3 regions of the Pseudomonas donghuensis genome follow, and region 2 is predicted to be linked to each of the others. Evidence: riboswitches for the same ligand, from Rfam matches in the RefSeq annotation. Region 2 holds a riboswitch; each other region holds the start of a gene.
The links. A riboswitch is a leader RNA that binds a small molecule or an ion and turns the genes downstream of it on or off. The one in region 2 is predicted to bind cobalamin.
Positions count from the first base shown of each region.

Region 1: linked by a shared signal. The riboswitch ahead of cobO (cob(I)yrinic acid a,c-diamide adenosyltransferase) and the one ahead of BV82_RS10945 (TonB-dependent receptor) in region 2 are both predicted to bind cobalamin.
Region 3: linked by a shared signal. The riboswitch ahead of BV82_RS12990 (CbtB domain-containing protein) and the one ahead of BV82_RS10945 (TonB-dependent receptor) in region 2 are both predicted to bind cobalamin.

Region 1 is NZ_CP071706.1:4,370,737-4,372,993, reverse strand. Features, by position in the region: gene BV82_RS20340 (hypothetical protein) at 1-544, opposite strand, end outside; cobalamin riboswitch at 693-915, shown strand; gene cobO (cob(I)yrinic acid a,c-diamide adenosyltransferase) at 1,080-1,691, shown strand; gene BV82_RS20330 (cobyrinic acid a,c-diamide synthase CobB) at 1,688-2,257, shown strand, end outside.
Region 2 is NZ_CP071706.1:2,362,719-2,364,975, reverse strand. Features, by position in the region: gene BV82_RS10955 (carboxymuconolactone decarboxylase family protein) at 1-209, shown strand, start outside; gene BV82_RS10950 (GNAT family N-acetyltransferase) at 305-862, shown strand; cobalamin riboswitch at 978-1,183, shown strand; gene BV82_RS10945 (TonB-dependent receptor) at 1,291-2,257, shown strand, end outside.
Region 3 is NZ_CP071706.1:2,787,325-2,789,581, reverse strand. Features, by position in the region: gene cobW (cobalamin biosynthesis protein CobW) at 1-684, opposite strand, end outside; cobalamin riboswitch at 781-978, opposite strand; cobalamin riboswitch at 1,038-1,266, shown strand; gene BV82_RS12990 (CbtB domain-containing protein) at 1,365-1,550, shown strand; gene BV82_RS12985 (CbtA family protein) at 1,563-2,255, shown strand.

The DNA of each region.
Region 1 (2,257 bases), 2.0 Mb from region 2:
AATACTGGCCGGCTTCGTTGTGCAGCTTGCGGTAAGCGTAGGGGAAGTACCAGGCGATGGCGCAGGCGTTGTGCTTTTGCAGGTCGTCGACCAGGTCCTGCAGCTCTTCGGGGCTGGCGTGCTGGCCGGCTTTCCAGGGGCTGGCGAACAGCGCGGCAACCTTGAGCTGGCTGGGCGCAGCGATCTGCCGGGCGGTGTAAACGGTCTCGGCCAGGGCGTTGTTCAAATCGAGCTTGGCAATCTTTGGCCAGCGCTGGCTGCCTTGCAGGTAGGCGGCTTCTTCGTGGTTGGCGATGTACAGGTCGCAGCGGCCTTCACGATCACCGTCCTCGCGCTGTTTCTTGCTCTGGTGCTGTTGCAGGGTCACCAGCTCGGCTTGCCAGGCGGCGGCCGAGAGCAGGCCGAGGTTGGCCTGGGCGCCGTGCCAGTAGGGCGCCTCGCCATCGCCGAGGGTCTGGTTGAAGCGGTCGATGCAATCAACCCAACGTTCCAGGGCGGGGCGCAGGAACTCCAGGCGCGCGTTATTGATGATCAGGCCTTGCATGCTGCTCTCCCTTATAGTTGTGATCGAGTACAGCCGAAGTTATGGCTATTTGATATCACTGAAGTCAGTGTTACACAAGATGACAAAGGCGCCATTGATCCAGGCCAGTTCAGCGCCTTTCATTGACGCTCCGGGTGCAACCCTCTAACCTTCGCGACTTGTTTCAGGTGCTCTGTGGGCTATGGCCTGGCAGGGTGAAACAGGGAAGCCGGTGGGCGTGCAAGGCGCGCGAATCCGGCGCTGCCCCCGCAACGGTAGGTGAGTCAAGGCCGCGCAGGGCCACTGGGTGTTCAACCCGGGAAGGCGCGCGGTCCCGGGTGTTCATGGCCCCGCTCACAAGCCCGGAGACCGGCCTGTAACAGCCAACGGCATCACGGAGGGTGATGCGCGGTTCCTCCGGCCTGTGCCGCAGCCCTGCGCGTTTTCCGTCTGCCATATCCATTCATCTGTCACGCCGTTTCCTTCGCGATCCTTGAGCAGCCACAGGCTGCCAGGCTCGTTGCGGGCCGGCCGACAGTGGTTTGCGGAGAACCTCATGACTGAATCCACCGAGCGCGACGAACGCCACCTGGCCCGTATGCAGCGCAAGAAGGCCGTCATCGACGAGCGCATCGCCAATTCGCCCAACGAATGCGGCCTGCTGCTGGTGCTCACCGGCAACGGCAAGGGCAAGAGCAGTTCGGCCTTCGGCATGCTTGCCCGGGCCATGGGCCACGGTATGCAGTGCGGTGTGGTGCAGTTCATCAAAGGCCGCAACAGCACCGGTGAGGAGCTGTTTTTCCGCCGTTTTCCCGAGCAGGTGCGCTACCACGTGATGGGCGAGGGCTTTACCTGGGAAACCCAGGACCGCCAGCGTGATATCGCCGCCGCCGAAGCCGCTTGGGCGGTGTCGCGGCAGATGCTCCAGGACCCGTCGATCGCCTTCGTGGTGCTCGATGAACTGAACATCGCCCTCAAGCACGGTTACCTCGATCTGGACCAGGTCCTCAGCGACCTGCAGGCGCGCCCGCCGATGCAGCACGTGATCGTCACCGGTCGTGCGGCCAAGGATGAAATGATCGAACTGGCCGACACCGTCACCGAAATGGGCATGATCAAGCACGCTTTCCAGGCCGGTATTCGCGCCCAGAAGGGCGTCGAACTATGAGTGACGCGCGCCATTGCCCGGCGGTATTGATTGCCGCACCGGCCTCCGGCCAGGGCAAGACCACAGTGACCGCCGCGCTGGCGCGCCTGCATCGCAACCAGGGGCGCAAGGTCCGGGTGTTCAAGTGCGGCCCGGATTTTCTCGACCCGATGATCCTTGAGCGCGCCAGCGGTGCGCCGGTGTATCAGCTTGACCTGTGGATGGTCGGCGAGCAGGAAAGCCGCCGGTTGTTGTGGGAAGCGGCGGCTGAGGCCGACCTGATCCTGATCGAAGGGGTCATGGGGTTGTTCGATGGCACGCCATCGAGCGCTGACCTGGCCCGTCATTTTGGCGTGCCGGTGCTGGCGGTGATCGATGGCACGGCCATGGCCCAGACGTTCGGCGCCCTGGCCCTGGGCCTGGCGCGCTATCAGCCGGACCTGCCGTTTGCCGGGGTACTGGCCAACCGCGTCGGTACCCTGCGCCATGCCCAGTTGCTCGAAGGCAGCCTGACCGAAGGCTTGCGCTGGTATGGCGGTCTGTCACGGGAAACCGGCATCGAGCTGCCCAGCCGCCACCTGGGCCTG
Region 2 (2,257 bases):
CCAAGACCCGCGAGCTGATCTCCCTGGCCGTGGCGGTGACTACCCGCTGCGACGGCTGCATCGCCGTGCATTCGGCTCAGGCGGTCAAGCAAGGCGCCAGCCGCGAGGAAATCGCCGAAGCCCTGGGCGTGGCCGTGGCGATGAATGCCGGGGCGGCGCTGGTGTACTCGGCGCGGGCCCTGGATGCGGTGGGCAAGGCCGAGCAGTAAATTCCCCACAAGTGAGTGCGCGGCCAACGCCGCGCCTCACCCACTTCCTGGCATTTTCGCATAAGCTAGCAGGCGAACCGTTTTCAGGAACCCCCATGATCCACATCCGCCCCATGACCGCCGCTGACTTCGAGCGCTTCTGGCCGACCTTCCAGGCCATTGTCAGCGCCCGCGAAACCTATGCCTTCGACCCGGCCATGAGCCAGGAGCAAGCCCGCCAGCTGTGGCTGGACGCGCCGCTGCAGACCCTGGTGGCCGAAGAAGATGGCGTGCTGCTCGGCTCCTACTTCCTCAAGGCCAATGCCGCCGGCCCCAGCAACCATGTCAGCAATTGCGGCTACATGGTTTGCGATGCCGCCCGCGGGCGCGGTGTGGCCCGGTTGATGTGCGAGCATTCGCAACAGTTGGCGCGGGAGCTGGGTTTTCTGGCCATGCAGTTCAACTCGGTGGTGTCGAGCAACGAGGTGGCGGTGGCCTTGTGGCAGAAGCTTGGCTTTGCAATCGTCGGGCGCTTGCCCAAGGCCTACCGGCATGCGCGCCTGGGGCTGGTGGACAGCCTGGTGATGTACAAGTGGCTGGAGGAGCCGAAGCAGCCGGTGCTGATCGGACGCAAGAATATCGAGGCGGTGGTTTCGCGCAAGCGCGGGCGTTGAAACTGTATTGACTGTGCTGGCCTCATCGCGGGTCAAGCCCGCTCCTACAGGAGCCGGCTTGCCGGCTGATCTGCTCAGATTCCCAAGCCGTTGACTGCAAAGGCTTTCAGTGTTCAGATGCGCGCCAGTTTCAGGTGTCCTGCGCCGCCGTGCGCAGGGTGAAACGGGAAGCCGGTGCGTCATGCCAATGACTAGTCCGGCGCTGCCCCCGCAACGGTAAGCGAGCGAAGCCTTCGAAACACCACTGTGCTCCGGCATGGGAAGGTGAAGGCCTTCATGACCCTCGCAAGCCCGGAGACCGGCCTGAGGCTTTTGTTTGGCAACCCCGCGGTGGGCGGGCGCAGGCCGGTTGGCGTTCGCCTGCGCGCGCCATTCCTCCGTGCGTTGTTCCCTCCGGGATTCATTCTTCCTGTTGACTGTGGAACGACATGTCCCGTAACTCCAAGCTTCACACCCTGGCGGCCAATGCCCTGGCTCCCTGCCTGGCCTTCTGCGTGTCGGCTTTCGCCGATGACACCCGCCCTTCTACCTTGGCCCTGCCCTCGACGGCCATCACCAGCAGCAGTGACAACGAAACCATCAGCCTGGCCACCCCGCTGCCGACCGGCTCGCGCCTGAACCTCAGCGCCATGGACACCCCGGCCAGCACCAGCAGCCTCGCAGGCGAGGTCATCGAGGGACGTAACAACCTCACCGTGCAAGACGCCGTGACCCGTTCGCCGGGCATCACCTCGGTGGCCACCCCGGGCAACGGCAACACGGCGCTGTCGGCCCGCGGCTTCAGCGGTCACGGCTCGGTGATGACCCTGTTCGACGGTTCGCGGATGTACACCGGCGCCGGCACCCAGAGCTTCCCGGTCGACCCGTGGATGGTCGAGCGCATCGACGTGATCCGCGGCCCGGCCTCGGTGCTGTACGGCGAAGGCGCCACGGGTGCGGTGATCAACGTGATCGCGAAAAAGCCGTTTGCCGGCGAGATCCGCAACCAGCTGCGCCTGGGCTACGGGTCTTACGATCGCCAGCAACTGGGCCTGGACAGCGGCGGTTCGCTGAGCGAGCGGCTGAGCTACCGGATGACCCTCAACCGCCAGGCAAGCAACGGCTGGATCGACCGTGGCGACTCGAAGAACCTGGCCATGAGCGCCGCCCTGCGCTTCGACGCCAGCGACGACCTGAGCTTCACCCTCGCCCACGAGCGCGGCGACGCCGAGCCGATGAACTACTTCGGCACGCCGCTGATCGACGGCCATTACCGCGACAGCCTGGGCAAGAAAAACTACAACCTCAAGGATTCGGCTCAGCACTACCACGACGAATGGACCCGCTTTAACACTGATTGGGCCATCAGCGATTCGATCAGCGCCAGCAACCAGCTGTACTACCTCAAGAGCCGCC
Region 3 (2,257 bases), 420 kb from region 2:
CAGCAGCACCTCCAGCGGCAGGCGGCCGCTGCTGGCTTCGATCACCTTGACTGCCGGTGGCAGCTCTTCTTCGACTTCGGCGCGCACCTTGGCCAGGTCGTCGGCGGCAATCAGGTCGGCCTTGTTCAGCACCACCAGGTCGGCGCTGGCCAATTGGTCGGCGAACAGCTCATGCAACGGCGATTCATGGTCCAGGTTGGGGTCGAGCTTGCGCTGGGCATCGACCTGCTCCGGGTAGGCGGCAAAGGTGCCTGCGGCGACGGCCGGGCTGTCGACCACGGTGATCACCGCGTCGACGGTGCAGGCGTTGCGAATCTCCGGCCACTGGAAGGCTTGCACCAAGGGCTTGGGCAGGGCCAGGCCGCTGGTTTCGATGAGGATATGGTCCAGATCGCCACGGCGGGCCACCAGCTCGCGCATCACCGGGAAGAATTCTTCCTGCACGGTGCAGCACAGGCAGCCGTTGGCCAGCTCATAGACGCGGCCGTTGGCTTCTTCTTCGGTGCAGCCGATGCTGCACTGCTTGAGGATTTCGCCGTCGATGCCCAGTTCGCCAAACTCGTTGACGATCACCGCGATACGCCGCCCCTGGGCGTTGTCGAGCATATGCCGCAGCAGCGTGGTCTTGCCCGAGCCGAGGAAGCCGGTAACGATGGTGACGGGGAGTTTGGCCAGTGTTTTCATGTCGATGCCCTTGGCAGGATGGCGGGCATGCGGGACGAGCGCCAACGGTGTCACGCACCTGGCCTGTTCGCCACCGGATCACCCCGCCCGGTTGAATGTCGGAAACTGTCCGAGGTAGGTCTCCTGGCTTGCATTGCACCGGCGCCCGGGCCAGTCGAACGACGCCTTCCCGCAGGGTTGCAGTGGCTGTGTCGAACGCTTCAATGCTTACAGTTGCGGGGGCAGCCGCGGCTTGAACCGCGTTCCCGTCTTAGCTTCGGCCAGCGCCGAAGAACCTCGAAGCGGCTAGGCTACGCAGTGCCCGGTGAGCGGTCAACTGCTGTCACGATTGACGCCTGCCCGCGCCCGTGATTTGCTAACGCCATTCGTTTGGGTGCCCCTTGAGGGTGAAACTGGGAAACCGGTGCGTCATATGCTTCTTTATTGAGGTGCATGACAAGTCCGGTGCTGCCCCCGCAACGGTAAGTGAGAAAAGCGTCAGAACCACTGTGCCCGCTGTTTGGCATGGGAAGGTGACGCCTGTGGTGTGGCCACCTGCCCACCCTCACCAGCCCGGAGACCGGCCCAACGCTTGACTGAACAAACCCGCGGTGGGCGGGCGCTGTTGCAACCCCTGGGCGAACCTCGTGCAGGGGTTTGCTGCGCTTGCCTGTTGCCGACAACACCAAGAGGAAAGCGCCATGCGTACCAGTACCGCCATTAACCAAGCCGTTACCCCGTCAAGCCTCAGCCAACGCCTGCTGGTTGCTGTCGGCGCCTCGCTGCTGGGCCTGTGCCTGGTGTACTTCGCCGGTTTCTCGCACATCGAAGCGGTGCACAACGCTGCCCACGATACCCGCCACAGCGCTGCCTTCCCTTGCCACTGAGTGCTGCCCCCGATGATCAAGCGTATTGCCAGTACCGCAGGCTTTACCGGCCTGCTGGCCGCCCTGCTGCTGACCCTGCTGCAAAGCTTCTGGGTCGCGCCGCTGATTCTCCAGGCGGAAACCTATGAAAGCGCCGCGCCTGCGGTCGAGGCGCCCCATGAACATGCCGCCGGCACCGCCGAGCATCATCACGACAGTGAAGCCTGGTCGCCGCAAGACGGCTGGCAGCGTGTGCTGTCGACCACCGGCGGCAACCTGGTGGTGGCGGTTGGTTTCGCCCTGATCCTCGCCGCGCTCTACACCCTGCGCGCACCGAAGAGCGTAATCAGCGGCGCGCTCTGGGGCCTGGGCGGCTTTGCCGTGTTCTGCCTGGCGCCGACCCTGGGCCTGCCGCCGGAGCTGCCGGGCACCGCTGCCGCCGATCTGGCCCAGCGCCAGACCTGGTGGGTCGGCACCGCCGCCGCCACCGCCGTCGGTCTCGCCTTGATCGTGTTCGCCCACAACTGGCTGCTGAAGATAGTCGGCGCAGTGTTGCTGGTAATCCCGCATGTGCTTGGCGCGCCACAGCCCGAAGTCCACCAGATGCTCGCCCCAGAAGCCCTGGAAGCCGAGTTCAAGGTCGCCTCGCTGCTGACCAACGCCGCGTTCTGGCTGGCCCTGGGCCTGATCAGCGCCTGGCTGTATCGCCGTTCGAGCCAGCCCTGAGG